Regions from separate parts of the Paenibacillus sp. Y568 genome, predicted to be linked through region 1. Evidence: predicted binding sites of a transcription regulator. Region 1 holds the regulator's gene; each other region holds the start of a gene.
The links. The regulator Rex, encoded in region 1, represses fermentation and respiration genes when NADH is low (regulators of the CRP and FNR family bind a similar motif). The targets are predictions, from matches to a motif close to TTGTGAAATATTTCACAA.

Region 2: the regulator Rex is predicted to act here: its motif matches at 2,855-2,872, upstream of AC1D7X_RS15250 (formate/nitrite transporter family protein).
Region 3: the regulator Rex is predicted to act here: its motif matches at 1,538-1,555, upstream of pflB (formate C-acetyltransferase).
Region 4: the regulator Rex is predicted to act here: its motif matches at 2,921-2,938, upstream of AC1D7X_RS15310 (TorD/DmsD family molecular chaperone).

Annotation. Positions count from the first base shown of each region.
Region 1 is NZ_JCAIUM010000001.1:89,980-94,695, forward strand. Features, by position in the region: gene AC1D7X_RS00385 (amidohydrolase) at 1-1,184, opposite strand, end outside; gene AC1D7X_RS00390 (redox-sensing transcriptional repressor Rex) at 1,147-1,821, opposite strand; gene dinG (ATP-dependent DNA helicase DinG) at 1,861-4,716, opposite strand, start outside.
Region 2 is NZ_JCAIUM010000010.1:58,796-63,511, reverse strand. Features, by position in the region: partial or broken gene AC1D7X_RS15255 (molybdopterin-containing oxidoreductase family protein) at 1-1,538, opposite strand, end outside; gene AC1D7X_RS15250 (formate/nitrite transporter family protein) at 1,912-2,748, opposite strand; gene AC1D7X_RS15245 (FAD-dependent oxidoreductase) at 3,007-4,368, opposite strand.
Region 3 is NZ_JCAIUM010000001.1:284,656-289,371, forward strand. Features, by position in the region: gene pflB (formate C-acetyltransferase) at 1-1,444, opposite strand, end outside; gene adhE (bifunctional acetaldehyde-CoA/alcohol dehydrogenase) at 1,715-4,327, opposite strand.
Region 4 is NZ_JCAIUM010000010.1:74,483-79,198, forward strand. Features, by position in the region: gene AC1D7X_RS15300 (glutamine--tRNA ligase/YqeY domain fusion protein) at 1-1,319, shown strand, start outside; gene AC1D7X_RS15305 (MFS transporter) at 1,375-2,613, opposite strand; gene AC1D7X_RS15310 (TorD/DmsD family molecular chaperone) at 3,044-3,727, shown strand; gene AC1D7X_RS15315 (1-phosphofructokinase family hexose kinase) at 3,817-4,716, opposite strand, start outside.

The DNA of each region.
Region 1 (4,716 bases):
CTTGCAGAGTAAATGGAATGTGAGATGAAGTCTGTATGTGGTAGGAAATGAGCCTGATCGGTATTTAATGCGATAAAGTCTGCTTTCATACCTGGTGCCAATCTACCTATGTTTTCTAGAAATAGAGATTTGGCTCCATAACTAGTACCCATTCGAAGTGCTTCAGCAGCAGGAATTGCTGTTGGATCTCCTGAAATACCTTTGTGAATAAGCGCTGCTAGACGCATTTCTTCAAACATATCTAAATTGTTATTGCTCGCTGGACCATCTGTTCCTAAGGATACAGTTACGCCTGCCTTCAATAGATCTGTGACCCGTGCAATACCACTTGCTAGCTTCAAGTTGCTTCCTGGGTTATGTGACACGCCCACTTGATGGGCAGCTAATATGTCAATTTCTTCATCTGTCAAATGTACACCATGAGCGACAAGAGATGGACGTGTGAACATGCCGAGTTTCTCTAAATGTTGAACAGGTCTAAGACCATAATCAGTCACATTCTGTGCCACTTCACTCAGCGTCTCAGACATGTGTGTATGCATCGGAAGATCTAGATCATGCGCTGCCTGTACAAACTTCTCAAAAAAGGATGGAGGACATGTGTAAGGCGCGTGCGGGGACATCATCGTAGTAATACGTCCTTCTGCTTGACCGTTCCAATCTTTTGCAAAGGCAATCGCTTCTTGAAGTTTATGTTGTTGCATTTCTTCTGAACAGAACCCAATAACACCTCTTGTTAGTACCGCACGAATACCCGATTCTTGCACTACTTTAGCGACTTGATCCATATGATCATACATGTCTAGAAAAGTAGTTGTTCCACCTTTTAACATTTCCAATACAGAGAGCGATGATCCCCAATAAACATCTTTTGAGGTAAACTTCTCCTCCATTGGCCACATTTTTTCCTGCAACCACACTTGGAGAGCTAAATCATCACCATAACCTCTTAGTAATGACATCGCCGCATGTCCATGTGTATTCACAAGTCCAGGTAAAAATAGAAGATGCGTACCATCAACGACGGGGATATGATCAGAATCAGCTGGTTTGTCCTCGCCAATATACGTTATAAGGTCATCTTCAATAAGCATATAGCCCTTTACAACGGATTGTTCATTATTCAGAACAGCAAACGTACCATTCTTAATGATCCATTTCTGTGTTTGATTGTTCACTGTCATGTGATTCTTCCTTTCCATTATCCAAATAATAAGCAAGACTAAGCATATCCGTTGTGAAATCAGCTGCATGAATACGAACATCCGCTGGAGCTTTCAACACAACAGGTGCAAAATTCAAAATCGCCTTAATCCCAGCTTCTATTAACTTATCTGCAACATGCTGTGCTTCTGTTTCTGGAACCGTAATAATACCTATTCTTATATTTTGTTGCTTAATGGTATCCACTAGATCCTCCATAGGTTGGACCTTTAACGTATTAATAACGGAACCTACCTTGGGAGCATACGAATCAAAAACAGCGATAATCTTTAAATTTTCCTTTAGATAAGCATTGTAATTGGATAAAGCATGACCAAGATTACCTGCACCTATTAGAACCACATTGATTTGTTGATCGAGATTCAGGATATGACCAATCTTCTCAATCAAATAGGCCACGTCATATCCTATACCTTTACGTCCGAAGTCTCCAAAATAAGCGAGATCTTTACGAATTTGTGCAGGATTCAAATCGAGTTTTTGACCTAACTCCTGTGAAGAGACAGTGGCTACTTCACGTCTCTGAAGATCTGAAAGATAACGCAGATATACAGGTAATCTGCGTACAACAGCTTCTGAAATTTTTTCAGATTTCATTCTTGCTCCCCCTAATTATTAACTCTTTAGGATCCTTCTTCAAGAAGGATCCCTTTCACTTAACCACTCCGAAATCCGTGGAACCATTTGATTGGTCGGCATATGCTCCATCTTAGGACCAGGTAATGAATACAGGAAATGTTTGCCGTAATATGATTCGATTACTCGCGTATCATATACGATTACAATCCCCCTATCATTCGCAGTACGCACTAACCGACCAAATCCTTGTTTGAACCGAATGACCGCTTGCGGAACCGACAGTTTCATGAATGGATTTTTCTTTTGTTGCTTAAGAAGTTCACTCTTTGCTTCAACCAAAGGATGGTTCGGTGGCTGAAATGGTAGTCGAACAATGGCCAAACAAGTCAGTGCTTCACCGGGAATATCGACACCTTCCCAGAAGCTACTTGTTCCTAACAGTACCGATGCACTACTGTCTTGAAAACGACGAATCAACTTGCTTCGACTTCCAGTATCAACACCTTGGCCGAGTATCGTTATATCACTTGAAGACAGTTCATTACGTAATGGTTCATAAACTTGACGAAGCATGCGATAGGATGTGAATAACACTAACATACGTCCATGCGTAGCTATAGCTGTGTCAGCTAACGACTTCACCAGCGTCTCTACAAAAAGAGCATCTCCTACACTTCCCTTAACACTTGGAAAGTCACGTGGAATCACGAGCAATGCCTGATCACGATATCGAAAAGGCGAAGGTAGCTGAACTGTTACAAGTCGACCTTGATCTGATGCTTCTTGTAAGCCTAGATTTTCAATCATATACTGAAAGGATTTCTCGATAGATAACGTTGCTGAAGTTAGAATAATACTCTTCTTTTTATCGAAGAACACTTCCTTCAACTGCTTGCTTACATCGACAGGCACGGCATACAATTGTAGAGATTTGCTACGGAAATGTCCATTAGCCTCCATCCAGTAAACATTGCCTAAATCGTTAAGCGCCATGAACATGTGAAGATCTTCGCGTTCACTCGATAAATCCTTAATCAGACCGCTTATGTCCGTTATCAGACTATCTGAGTTGAAATCGTCTAGTTCTTTAATGTCGTTCAACATTCTCTCCGATTTACGAATGACCTCTCCAAGCGTTACGTATATTTGATTCTCAATTGCAGACAAGAGTTCCCAATCCTTTGGTTTCTTTGTAGGTTGCAATCGAAGCACGAATTGTCCAGTCTCACCAGGAGCTGCATCACTTCGCTCGGGAAGAAGAGCAAACAACATATCATTCAGTCGGTCCCAGTGCTCCTTCACTTCAATTAATTCGCCACTCAATATATCGATGGAAGTTATCCAATCCGAAGCCTTTTCATCATGTGAAGAACGAAGTTGTTGAATTAACGCTGGAAATTGTCCATTACGATTATCTTTATACAGTCTTGTAAGTGTATGGACGACGGTGAAATATTTCATATGAAGACCTAAATGCTTACCTGCCACGTCTTCTAAATGATGTGCTTCATCAATAACTAAGTGCTCATAAGCAGGTAATAATTGATGTCCAGCTTTAACATCCGTAAATAACTTAGAGTGGTTCGTAATAACCACATCAGCAATTCCCGCTTCATGCTTAGCACGATGATAATAACATTTACGGAACCAAGGGCAGGCACGGCCAAGACATGAATCAGAGTCACTAGAGACGGTTTCCCAGAAATCTCCGCCACGCCCTCCAAGATTCAGTTCTTCATCATCACCGTTCTCCGTCTGTGCTAACCATACAATCATCTGTGCGGCTAAGATTACATCTTCTTTAGGATTAGCGAAGTCTCTCTTGTTTATTTTATGTTCAAATTTTCTCAAACACAAATAATGCTGTCTCCCTTTGAAAATAGCCGCTTTAAATGGAAAAGGAACGACCTGAGTCAGTAATGGAATATCTCGTTCCCTCAATTGTTCCTGAAGGTTAATGGTGTGTGTACTTACCATGACTTTCTGCTCATTTTTCACACTCTGATAAATGGCAGGAATTAAGTATCCTAACGATTTCCCAGTGCCCGTCCCTGCTTCAATTAGAAGATGCTTATCATTCGCAAGTGCATTCATCACTTCACCAAACATCATGCTCTGTGATTCACGCGGCTCATATTGTGGCATAATTTCTCGAAGCCGTTCTTCAATATTCTCAAGGAATTGCGGGAAATCCATGGATTTCAGAGGATTATCATCTGCATCATTACGCGGTGTTGAGATATCGATCCAATCTTCTACGGCTAGAGCCAATTGTCGGTAAAAGGTATGACTCTCAAGGTCCTGTGCGGGTTCACTTTCCTTCTCACGACATAGACCATCGAAATACCAAGCTAAATCACTATCCTCATCACCAAATAACTCACTCAACCTTTGAAGTGTAATCAATGGTAAACTAATCAATTCATCCAGACATTTCAATAATACATGCGCTGTTGCTAATGCATCACTGTCGGCCTGATGGGGTCGATCGTGCTGAATACCAAATTGTGTAGATACCAGACCTAATTGGTAAGTGGTTAACGATGGGAAACAGATTTTCAGGAAATCTATCGTGTCCAGTATACGACCGTTGTATGGTAAATAACCACATCGATCAAGTGCATTTTGCAAAAAATTAAAATCAAACGAAACATTATGCCCGACTAATACCACATCATCAAGCATGGGAACTAACTCCATCATCATCTCTTCTAAAGAAGGAGCGTTCTCAACATCACTATTGGTTATACCTGTTAAATTAGAAATAAATGGCGGGATTGGAATCCCTGGATTAACATAAGACCCGTAAACACGGGATATCGATTGATCTTCTTCGATTATGGCAAGTCCAACTTGAATAATTTCATCGGCGGACTGGTTGCCTGTTGTTTCAAAGTCCAGTACGGCAAATTT
Region 2 (4,716 bases), on a different contig from region 1:
GATGTATTTGCAATGTCGGAGCTTTTTCAATGTTCTGAAGTTTCTCCACATTGGCGAAAGTAGAATTAAGGAAGTTATGATTCGGTGGTGAGATAAACATCAATGGGTACCGGTCAGTCACTCCTGGACGTCGTTCTCCGTCATACCCTTCTTGAAGGGGTACGTAATCAGGAAGTGGGGGCAACCCCGCTTCTCTCATTGTGATTGAGTATAGCTCTATTTTACCTGATTCTGTAGGTAGATGTTCAAGGAAGGATCGTTGCTGCGTCATATCCAGCTTCACGAATTGATGCTCTTTCAGAGCTTCAAGTGTCACAGCGTTCAGATACGGGTTAGATGGATAGTGTAACGCCTCGGTAATCATATCCTCTTCGGACTGGCTAAATGCCTTTTCATCCAGACCCATAGCCTGACCTAATAACGAGAATAGCTCCATATTGCTCTTACTCTCACCTTCGCTAGGAATAATCGGTTGTTGCAAATGAATATACTGGTGCCAGTATGAACTAAAGAGATCCGTACTTTCAAATGATGATGTCGCTGGTAACACAATATCTGCATACTTCGCCGTATCTGTAAGGAATAAGTCATGTACGACGGTGAATACATCCTCACGAGCGAATCCACGCTTCACTCGATCTGCATCAGGAGCGACAACCACAGGGTTACTACAATATACAAACAACGCCTTAATGGGGTTCTCCTCCCATTCCAGTGCCTCAGCAATACGATTCATATTGATAGTACGAGCCTTAGGATTAGGACGTAGATTAGGTCGCTGGAGCTTAGCACTGTTCATCTGTGCATACCCTCCATTAGATCTCGCTGCTCCTCCACCCTGTCTTAACCATTGTCCTGTCAGTGCAGGCAGGCATGAAATGCTCCGTACGTTCATCCGCCCATTGTGCTGTTCGATTACGATGTACATCAATCACAATCACCTTAGCGCCTCGTTTGCGAGCTTGCTCAGCTAATACTACTTGATGCATATTGGTACTAATAATGTTACCACCCCAGACGATAATTACATCGGCATTCACCGTATCCTCTGGGCTCGTCCCTCCATTAAAACCCATCGTATATCTCCAACCTGCTGTTCCTGCAGAGTTACAGATGGACTGTTTCAATCGGCTTGCTCCAATGGCATTAAAGAAACGACGGTCCATTCCCTCTACACTTAGAATCCCCATGTTTCCATAGAAACTGTAAGGCAGGATCGACTCTGATCCATAATCACGAATGCACTGTTGCAAGCGGCTTGTAATCTCACTAACGGCTTCCTCCCAAGAAATACGCTCGAATTGGCCTTCACCCTTACTACCAGTCCGTCTCATTGGATGTAATATCCGTTCGGGATGATACACGCGTTCTGTCATGTTTCTTACTTTATTACAGATCGATCCCTTCGTGATCGGATGATCTGGGTTACCTGTAACCTTAATAATCTTGCCCTTCTCCTTATGCAGTAGCAGACCACATGTATCCGGACAATCGAGCGGACATACCGCTGGAAACACACCATTCTCTTGCTCGACCATTTCTGCTGAACTCCTTTAGCGTTTCTTCTCATATACGTCCATCTCATATTTCAATATAATCTATCATAAATCTACAACTTCATTTCCGCAAAGAATAACCTCTATATTTCATAAAAATGTAGATAATCTTGTTTCAACTCCTATTGAACAGGGTAAAAATTCACAACAGCATATGAACATGATTCATCATGCTATTATTCAAAGGCATGAACAATCACATCAAATTAGCCATGCGTAAAAGTTTCGTCCCCCGGACTTTTAACATGGCTAATTTGTTATGTGCTATTCATGAACGTAAAAAGGTCGATCCATCCTAATATGATAGGACAAGATCGACCATTGTCTTACTATATAACATGAGGGCAGTGGACACCTAAGCATGTTTCCGTGATACATTCGCTTTAGGGATATCATTCTTTAATGTGGTATTATAAGATGCATTTGGCTCACGTAGATAGGCTACCCAATAGGCCGCAGCGACAAAGATAACTCCCCCAACTAAATTACCCAGCCAGACCGGGATGAAATTCATTACGTATTCTCCCCACGAATAATAACCTGCAAAGATAGCTGCTGGAATAAGGAACATATTTGCCACAACGTGCTGAAATCCAATAGCTACGAAGGCCATGGTAGGGAACCAGATCCCTAATATTTTGCCACTTATATTATCTGCTCCATAAGATAACCATACTGCTAGAGCAACCAACCAGTTACAACCAATCCCAGAGACGAAGGCTTGTAGAAAAGTAACATCTAATTTGTGTCCCGCCATATCCACTACTTTCTCTAAGTACACACCCGTTTCTGTTAGTCCAACGATATGTCCGAAGAAGTAAGCGACGAATACAGCTCCTACGAAATTACTCAATGTAATTAAAACAAGATTCTTTACTGTCTCCCATGTTGAGATCTTCTTCGCCATACGAGCGAGTGGCACCGCCATCATATTACCTGTTAACAGTTCACCACCAGCCAATAATACAAGAATAAGTCCTACAGGAAACACCGATGCTCCTATAAAATTAGTAATGGAACTCCATTCTTTCGGCGCTCCAGAAATAACTCGAATATCAAGTAGGAATCCCAGTGCAATAAACGCTCCACCTAAGAAACCAAGAACCAGCATCGTAGCAAGCCGATTATGAGCTTTTTTTGTCCCGTTCTCAACTGTCACTTCAGCAATTTGCTGAGGTTTATAATAGGCCATAATCCTTTCACCTCTATCCAATATAGTTAAAATCTAATCTATTTATTATAATTGTAACGCATACGTTTCAATTCTAAACGTAATAATTGTCACAAAAAATGAACATAAGTGAAAGTTTTCACAAAATAGTTATAGATTCATGAAAGTGATTAGGATCACTTTCGTTTTTCCATACAATAACACCCCTTGGATCTGTAATCCAAGGGGTGTTATTTGCTCATATAAGAATTCTATCGCTAGTTTGATGAATCCGTCATTCTAGACCAACGCAGGTTCTTCCTTCGCTATAGCAGGCAATGCCTGTAGTCCAACTGTGTTCAAGAAATTCCATGGTTTATTATAATGAGGTTGGAAGAAGAAGTCGATGAATCCAAGCTGATCGACTGTCATCCGATTCTGAATACATACCGAGATCGTATTGATCGATTGGGTTAAATCCACCTTCGACATCAACTGGGCACCCACAATACGGCGTGAGTCTTTTTCAAATACAACCTTTATCGTTACACTTTCTGATGTTGGCATAAATTCAGGGCGGTAATGGTCAGTCATACTCACGGTCTCAACCTGTAGTCCTTCATCTGATGCGGCTAATTCAGTCAGCCCTGTAGCTGCGATATTATCTTCATATATTTTGATACCTGAAGTTCCCTGTGTTCCCATGTAAGGAATTGTCGGAGCCATTAAGTTACGAGCAACAAGCGTTCCCATACGTACAGCATTGGTTGCTAAGGGGATGTAAGCATGCTTTCCTGTCGGATTGTAGTGGATCGCACAACTATCACCTGCAGCATATACATCTTTCTTACTTGTCTGCATATAGTCATCCACGATAATCGCACCATTCGGTAACATATCCACTTGTCCTTTGAGAAGTTCCGTATTTGGACGGAAGCCGATACAGAGAATGACTAGATCCGTTTCATATTCACCTTGTGTTGTAATGACTTTGCTCACCCGACCATCTGTTCCTTCAAAAGCAGTTACGGTCTGATTCAATGCAAGCTTAATGCCCTTATTCTGAAGTGTATCCTGAATGGCATCTGTGAATTCAGGGTCTAAATATTTATTGAGTATTCGATCTACACCATCAATCAGCGTCACTTCTTTACCATTCATCTGAAAAGCTTCTACTAATTCCACGCCAATGTAACCTGCACCCACTACGGTTATGCGTTTTACTTGACTAGCCTTTTCAATAATGGTGTTGGAATGATTGTAATTCTTGGAGAGCAAGATATTATCTAACTCAATGCCTTCAAGTTTCGGAATGATTGGCCATGATCCTGTCGTCATAATTAATTTATCATACGTATCTTCAAATTCTTCACCGTTCACCAAGTTACGTACAGTAAGTCGTTTGCTATCTGTATCAATACCTGTAACTTCATGACGCATCTTGGTATTGACCCCTAATGCAGCTAATTCTTCTGGGGAAGAGTAGAACAGACCATGTGGGTCTTTCACGACACCTCCTACATACAATGCGATTCCACAAGATAAGAAAGATATATTATCATTACGTTCATAAACGGTAATTTCTGCTTCTGGATATAATTTAGCGGTATTTACGATTGTTGCTGTCCCAGCGTGAGTACATCCAATGACTACTATTTTCATGATTTGTTCCTCCTCCAAGTTGGGTGCTCTCTATTTCTAAGCGCTACATTGTGAATTTATTCACCTTATGCCCTTTATTATAGTGTGATATTTTTCACATTGCAAGGGATGTTGTTAAAGTTTTCACATTGTTCACAATTGCTCCTCTCCTTTAAGCGTGCGGACTTATAGTATTTAAGGGGAATCGTTCGTGACCAACTACGAAAATAAGTGATGAATATCATATCCAAGATACGGCTGGTTACTTACTAAATCGGCTATTTTAGTGTGACATATTACAGGTATATATATTCAAGGTAAAAACACAAATAAACCGATTCTGACGAGTCGGCTTGTTTGTGTAACTAT
Region 3 (4,716 bases), 190 kb from region 1:
TCATAGGTTTGAAACGTTTCAGCACTTCATCGTAGTTCAGAACTTCCCCTGTAACAGCTGGGTATTCTGGTCCAACTTGTGCTCCTGATTTCTCATCTACCCCACCATTGATTGCATACAACAAACATTTAGCAAGGTTGGCACGAGCACCAAAGAATTGCATTTGTTTACCAATTTTCATAGCAGATACACAACAAGCTATGCCATAATCATCACCGTAGATTGGACGCATAAGATCGTCATTCTCATACTGAATTGCACTAGTCTCAATTGATACTTTCGAACAATATTTCTTGAATGCTTCTGGAAGTTGCTCTGACCACAATACAGTTAAGTTAGGTTCAGGAGCTGCTCCAAGGTTATATAGCGTATGAAGGAAACGGAAGCTACTCTTTGTTACGCGAGTCTGACCATTAACGGACATACCTCCGATGGATTCTGTAACCCATGTAGGATCTCCACTAAACAATTCATTATAGTCAGGTGTACGTAGGAATTTAACCATACGCAATTTCATAACGAAATGATCGACCATTTCTTGTGCTTGTTCTTCTGTCAAAGTACCTTCAGCTATATCACGTTGTACATATATGTCAAGGAATGAAGATACGCGTCCAAGGGACATCGCAGCACCATTTTGTTCTTTAATTGCAGCTAGGTAACCAAAATATACCCATTGGAATGCTTCTTTAGCTGTTTTCGCAGGTTCAGAAATATCGAAGCCATGCATATCAGCCATTTTCTTAAGTTCAGCTAGAGCACGAATTTGTTCTGAAAGTTCTTCACGAAGGCGAATAACATCTTCGTCAATAACATCTACTTCCATTTCATTCAATTCGTTCTTCTTATCTTTAATTAGGAAGTTAATACCATAGAGTGCTACACGACGATAATCACCAATGATACGACCACGACCGTATGCATCAGGTAGTCCTGTAATAATACCCGCTTTACGAGCAGCTCTCATGTCTGAAGTATAGGCATCAAAAACACCTTGGTTATGCGTTTTACGAATATCAGTAAATGTTTTAATAACATCTTCGGATAATTTAAATCCATATGCTTCACAAGCGTCAATCATCATCCGAATGCCGCCTTGTGGTTGAATGGAACGTTTAAAAGGTGCATCTGTTTGCACACCCACAATTTGTTCTTTGTCTTTATCTAGATATCCTGGATTATGAGAAACAATTGTAGCAGGTGTATTAACATCTACATCTAACACGCCACCGTTATCTCTTTCTTGCTTCGTTAAGTCTGATACGATTTTCCATAAATCGGTTGTGTTCTGTGTAGGACCAACTAGGAAAGCTTCATCGCCTAGGTAAGGAGTAATGTTGTTGATAATAAAGTCATTAACATTAACCTTCTTAGACCATTTACCTTTCTTGAACTCTCTCCAACCAGACTGTACTTCTTTCATTTCTTTTTCTGTAACCGACATTTAAAATCCCTCCATCTATATATTTTTATTTTATTTAGAGAAGTGAGCTTGAAGGTTATCTCAAATCTCTTGGATCCTAGAATAAATTCGACATTGTAACTTTTTTCACATTTATTATCGCGTCGTTGCCACATGAAACGAAATCCCTGTATCTACTATTACCCTAGGAACTCTATCCATAACCAATTATACTTCAAATCTTGGAAAATAACTGTGACAAATATCACTTTGGAGGTGATATTTGTCACGTTGGTTTAGAGCAGGTTCCTCTTATTCAAATCTACCGTAGAATGCATCTCTATATACATCTGCAAGTTCAGTTACTAATGGTAGTTTAGGGTTCGCTGTTGTACATTGGTCTTCGAATGCACGATCTGCTAAGTAGTCAACACCTGATTCGAATTCCTTAGGATCGAATCCTAGTTGTTGGAATGATTCTTCGATTCCCAATGTTTTATTCATTTTACGGATTGCATTAATTAAGCTATTTACGCCTTCTTCTGTTGTGCGTGCAGGTAATCCTAGGATACGAGCAATTTCAGCATAACGTTCGTCAGCTACAAAGTGTGAATATTTAGGGAACGAAGCGAACTTCGTTGGTTTTTTCGCATTGTAACGAATAACGTGAGGCAATAGAATTGCATTCGTACGACCATGTGCTGTGTGGTATTTACCACCCCACTTATGAGCTAAGCTGTGGTTAATTCCTAAGAACGCGTTAGCGAAGGCCATCCCTGCAATCGTCGATGCGTTATGCATTTTCTCACGAGCCAATTTGTCGCCTTCCAATGCTGACTTCTCAAGATATTGAAATACCAATTGGATCGCTTTGATCGCAAGACCATCCGTATAATCGTTAGCCATAACGGATACATAAGCTTCAATCGCATGTGTTAGTACATCCATACCTGTATCTGCTACAGCAACGCGAGGTAGAGAGTAAACAAACTCAGGATCTACGATAGCAACATCTGGAGTTAACTCATAATCTGCTAAAGGATATTTCGTATGTCCATTATTCTTATCTGTGATAACTGCAAAAGATGTAACTTCAGAACCCGTACCTGATGTTGTTGGGATAGCTACAAACTTCGCTTTTTTGCCTAGTGATGGATATTTATATATACGTTTGCGAATATCCAAGAATTTTTGTTTCAAACCGTTGAAATCAGCATCTGGGTATTCATAAAATAACCACATTGCTTTGGCAGCATCCATCGGTGAACCACCACCAAGTGCAATAATACAGTCAGGATTAAATCTATTCATCATAGCTGTACCACGACTTACTGTATCTGTAGATGGATCTGGTTCTACTTCTGAGAACACTTCAATAGCAACAGGAACTCGACGTTGACGAAGGTAGTGTTCAACTTTCTCAACATAGCCTAGTTTTACCATCATAGGGTCAGTGATAATAGCTACACGAGTGATATCAGGCATTTGGGCAAGATACTGAGTTGAACCTTTTTCAAAATAGACCTTGTTCGGAATTTTGAACCATTGCATATTCACAGTACGACGAGCCACCCTTTTCACATTGATCAAATTAAGTGCTCCTACGTTAGATGAAACCGAGTTTTTACCGTAAGATCCACAACCTAATGTCAATGATGCTAAATTTGTATTATAAAGATCACCAATTGCTCCATGTGTCGAAGGTGAGTTGACTAGGATCCGGCATGTTTGCAAGCGAGCCGAGAACTTCATAATAACTTCTTCATTATTAGAATGAATAACAGATGAATGTCCCATGCCGCCAAATTCAACGATTTCAGCTGCACGTGCAATTCCTTGTTCAGCATTCTTCACTTTATAGCAAGCAAGTACTGGACTTAATTTTTCAGCAGACAATGGATACTTAGTACCCACACCTTCAATTTCAGCAACCAGAATCTTCGTTCCAGCTGGAACTTGAATGCCAGACATTTCAGCAATCTTCACTGCAGATTGACCAACAATTACTGGGTTAACAGCACATTTCTCTGTGATCATTGCACCTGCAGTTAACTTCACAACTTCTTCTTTATTTAAAAAGTAACAATTATTAGCGATCATCTTTTTCTTCACTTGATCGAAAATAGGTTCTTCTATTATAACAGCCTGTTCAGAAGCACAAATCATACCATTATCGAATGATTTAGAAAGAATAAGATCCGTTACCGCTTGATCGATATCAGCACTCTTTTCGATAAAGCAAGGAACATTACCAGGTCCTACACCAAGTGCTGGCTTACCGCAACTATAAGCTGCTTTAACCATTGCTGAACCACCGGTTGCTAAGATCATTGAAACACCAGGATGATTCATTAGGATGTTTGTTTTGTCCATTGTAGGTTCTTCAATCCATTGAATACAGTTAGCAGGAGCTCCGGCTTTCACTGCAGCTTCTACAAGGATTCTTGCTGCTTCACTACTACACTTTTGAGCGGATGGATGAAAACCAAAGATAATTGGGTTACGAGTCTTAATAGAGATGAGAGCTTTAAACATCGTTGTTGAAGTTGGATTAGTTACAGGAGTGATACCCATGATCGTTCCGACTGGCTCAGCAATTTTTTGGAAACTTTCATATGCATTATCTTCGATAACGCCCACTGTTTTTTCATTCTTTATTCCGTGGTAAACATATTCTGTTGCGAACATATTCTTAATGATCTTGTCTTCATAAACACCTCTACCTGTTTCTTCCACTGCTAATTTTGCAAGATACATATGTTGGTCTGAACCCGCAATAGCCATAGCCTGAACAATTTTATCAATCTGTTCTTGATCCATTTCCATGAATGCTGCTTGAGCGACATTAGCTTTGTCAATCAAGGACTGAATGTATTCCTCTGTTCCTTGTTTCTTATCTTGGACTACTTCATTTTTAACTGCCATTTCTCTCAGCTCCCCTGAAAAATTTGTTTATCTATTTCTTGAATTCATCATAACATAACTGTCGAATGATTCATAGTGAAAACTTTCACAATCTTTAATTTTTATTTGATTTGTTTTCAAAAACGCTTACATTTATATTTATAACTTATTATTCATCTTTATGTATTTATTGGTTTTTATTTGTTCCTTCTACTATTTAAACAATTTAAGCCTAGATAAATCAGGCATCTCTTCTATGTTTCATCATAAAATAAGCTTCAAAAAGTGAAATTTATCACAAAGTTTTTAAATTCGCCACTTTTTAATGCTTTAATACTCCCACAAATGTGATTTTTAACGGTATAATTAGTTTAAAATTTACTGAAAATTAAAGACAAGGGGATAACGAA
Region 4 (4,716 bases), on a different contig from region 1:
CCTATATCGATGATCTCAGTGCGGATCAGATTCGTGAGACTCGAGGTACTTTGAAGGAACCAGGCAGTAACAGTCCATATCGTGAACGCAGCGTGGAAGAGAACCTGGAGATGTTTGAAGCTATGCGTGCTGGTAAATATAGCGATGGAGCTAAAGTATTGCGTGCGAAGATTGACATGGCTTCTCCTAATATTAACTTACGTGATCCTGTTATTTATCGTATATCTCACACGCATCATCATAATACGGGCGATAAATGGTGTATCTACCCTATGTATGCCTTTGCTCATCCAATAGAGGATGCAATTGAGGGTATAACACATTCGTTATGTTCATTAGAATTTGAAGATCAACGTCCTTTCTATGATTGGGTGGTAGCGGAATGCGAAATGCCGAATGTTCCTCACCAATATGAGTTCGGTCGTCTAAATCTTGACCAGACGTTAACAAGTAAGAGAAAATTGAAGTTGCTTGTTGATGAGAAGCATGTTGATGGATGGGATGATCCACGTATGCCAACAATCTCGGGTCTTCGTCGACTGGGTTATACACCAGAGTCTATTCGGAACTTCATCTATGAGACGGGTATTTCTAAGAGCCAAGGTGTCGTAGATCGACAAATGCTGGAGCACTTTATCCGTGAAGATCTGAAGTTGAAGGCTCTTCGTACGATGGCGGTATTGAATCCACTTAAAGTGGTCATTACCAATTATCCAGAGGGCCAGAATGAATGGTTTGATGTCGAGAATAATATTGAGAATCCAGAGATGGGTACTCGCCAAGTGCCATTCTCTCGTGAAATATATATTGAGCAAGATGATTTCATGGAGAATCCTCCAAATAAATATTTCCGACTATTCCCTGGTAATGAAGTGCGTTTGAAGAATGCTTATTTCATTAAATGTAATGATGTTATCAAGGATGAAGAAGGTCACGTTGTGGAGATTCATTGTACTTATGATCCTGAGACGAAGAGTGGTAGTGGTTTTACCGGTCGTAAAGTGAAGGGTACAATCCATTGGATTGATGCAAGCCAAGCCGTTCCGGCTGAATTCCGACTGTATGAGCCTCTTATTATGCCTGAAGAGTCTGATGGAGAGGTTGAAGGAGCAGAAGAGAAGACGTTCCTTGATCAGATCAATCCGAATTCCTTGGAGATTTTGCATGGATATATAGAACCGGGGATGAAAGATGTAGCTCCACAGGATAAGTTCCAATTTTTCCGTCACGGGTATTTTAATGTAGACTCCAAATATTCTACACCGGGGCATCCAGTATTTAACCGGATCGTGTCACTTAAAAGTTCATTTAAATTGTAAATACAAAGAGGGTGTCCCTAGCCATTTTCATGACTTTTGGGACACCCTCCTTATTTTATTCATCCAGATATACTTCAGGCTCCTTTTCACTTTTTGGGAGCGGAAGTTTATAACCCTGCTTAAGAATGAGATACCACATCCATCCAAACCCAGCAGCCCCTATTAAGGAAAATAACATCCCTGTGCTATACATCAAATCTGCACCAAAGCTTTGGAAGAGCCAGCCCCCAATAAATGCACCAATGACGCCAGAGAGGCCACTCCAGGTAAGTGTGTATACGGCTTGGCCTGTTGCACGATATGGACGAGGTAACAATAATGACGTTAGCTGGGTCCCAACGTAGAAGAATCCTCCAAAGGTAATGCAGTGTAATACCTGAATAGCCGCGACTTCCAGTGGAAGTGTAGCATTAGCCATCAGAAGCCAACGAAAACCGAATAGCAGACTCACTAGGGCGAGACAGCCCATCATCCATGAAATTTTACGTTTCATGTACCGACTAAACAAGGAGAACACGACTACTTCTAAGAAAGATGAGAGGAATACGGCTAGCCCAATCATTCTTCTAGATCCTCCAAGTTCCGTTATATACAATGACATAAATGTGTTATTCATTGCGTTAGGAATAGATACCAGAAGACCCATGAGAATAAAGGTAAGGAAGTATCGATTGGTCAGAATACCGGAAAACCCTCTGAAATACAAAATGGGTGTTTCAGAAGAACGTTTCAGAGGAGGGAGAATGACGACCGCTCCTATGGTTAAGATCAGAAGAGTCGTAAGTAATGTCGATACATTGGATATACCTGTCCAATCAAGAACTTGCCCTGCAGCAATGGCTGTAATCCCCCAACCAATAGAGCCCCATAAGCGAAAGGAACCAAATTTGTAGGGTGTATCTTGAATATAGCCAATAATAAGACTGTTACTTTGAGAAAAGATAGGTGCTTGAAAGAAAAAGAAACATATCATTACGAAATAGACCATTGCATATGTATCGGCATGAAAGACGAACTGTACGAAGATTAGCGCTCCACTCATCATGATGATGAGAATACGTCGCATATTGAGTAAACGGTCACTCCAGTGTCTCCAAAACGGATTGGCAAATAAGGAGATGAAGGGTCCAATAGCCATCAGAGTTCCGATCTCAAACTTCTGCATACCTGCATCTTGTAGGTATAGTTGAAAAAAACTTGTGAAAATGACCATGGTGCCATATATGAGGAAATTAAATAATTTAAGAGATGTTAAAGAAGAATTGATCTTTAAAGATTCACGCAATATCGACACTCCTCTCTGACTTGAATGTAAATCGCCAATGATCATTACTGTGTGGCTAATCACGCTAACTATTTCACTTTATCATGTGTTGAAAAGGGATTCAAACCAGCAAATTTCCATATATGTTATCTGCATAGCATGTTCAATATAGGGAAATATTACTACTATCTTGGTGGACCTCGTTATGACAATATACCAGAGAAGAACCCCATAGGACAACAGAGGAGTAATAGTACTCATCATTATAATAAGCGCTTTCATTAGAATCATAAACACTTTTATTTTTAACACAAATTGTTTTGTATTTTGCTTATCTTTATGAATTACATCACATGAATTATTTAATTTTTAATGTAATCTTGTATACAAGAAAGCGCTATCTTTACGGACCAATCATTTGGTTCTTCTTAATAACATGACATAAAAGGAGGATAAACGTATGGTAACGTCTCTCGAAATGGTTAGAGATTCAGAAGAATGTATACGTTGGAAGCAAGGAAGGGGCTTGGTGTACCAGTTACTTATTGATTTTCTAGGAAATCCACCAAGCCTATCGATGATTGCTCAGTGGCGTCAACACATGGTTATAAGAGAGGAAGCTATATTAACAGCAGGCGGAAGAGTTCTTAAGAACTATATGTCGAGTATCACGCCTGAACAATACACAGAGATTTGTGAAATGGAAAAAGAAGAATATCATCGTCTATTCGATAGTGTTCGGCCGGTTCTTCCTTCGCTTTGTGAGAGCGATTATCGATGTAAGTTAAATAAGAATAGCGTTGATTGTACAACGGATATTCGTAATATGTATGCACAATCAGGTATTGTCTTTAATAAATTACAGCTTGAACAAGATGATCATATCTCCATTGAGCTTGAATATATGGCTGTTCTGGCTGATCGTATGTTAGATGACAGACGGTTACGTACTTTCCAACAGGCGCTCATTGACTCTCAGATTCAGTTCTTAGAGCAACATTTAACACAATGGATTCCAAGCTTAGCTGATGAGTTATATACCCAATCAAGAACGCCTATGTATAGAGCTATAGGGTGTGTTTTAAAAGAGTTTCTCCCCTACGATATTGAAATGTTACGTTCATGGCGAGCTACTCTTGATTAATAAGTAATGATTATTATTTTCATAATAGCCCTTGAGCTGATTCCCTTTAAGAGTAGTCAGGAGTCGGCTTTTTTTGTTTAGGTAACTTGTTAGATGGGGATGATTTGAATCTCTTTAAGAATGGTGTCTATTTCCGTTAAGGTTACTTTTCCCGCAGCTTTGTGTAACGTGTTGACTGTTCCGCAAGCCGCGCCTAGCCTAAGGGCATCAGTGATGTCATGCCCTCTATGAAGTGCAGTTATAAGCCCTGCCATCATAGAGTCTCCACTACCCACAGGATTAATAGCCGCAACTTGAGGAATGCAAATTCGGTAGAGGTTACCAGTGTGGCATGCGAGTGCCCCACGCTCACCTTGGGATACGACTACAAGCTGGGTATTGTCGTCCACTAAAGATGATATTTCCTTAAGCGTTGCCTCATCATCGTCGGATCGGATCCCTGCAAGATCTGCTAATTCATGCTCATTAGGCTTAACTAGATCAGGTTTACCAAGAAGTCCTTCTCGTAGAGCATCTCCACGAGTATCTAACCCTACCTTTGCGCCTTGATGATGAGCAATTTCGGTAAGCTCTGCATAGATCCAAGCTGGACAACCTAGGGGCAAGCTACCGCAGAATAACATCCAATCGGAGTCTTTAGCTAATGATTCCACCTTGAGGCGAAGCTCCTGGATCTCGGTCTCTGTAGTGGTAGGACCCTCCTCTACAAGTTCGGTACTTGTACCTTGAGAGGGATCAAGAATGGTGATGGCCCGTCTGGATTCTCCATTCTGAAGCATGATGAAATCGGATGGGATGGCTTCTTCCTTCAGACCTGCAAGCAGGGCTCCTCCTTGGAATCCTGCCACGTAACCAGTTGCTATAACGGATTCGCCTAAGGTCTTCAATACACGAGCAACATTCACGCCTTTGCCTCCAGGAAAGGTTAGGTATGCACTCATGTGATGTAACTGATTGACTTGGAACTGAGGGATGGTATACGTAATATC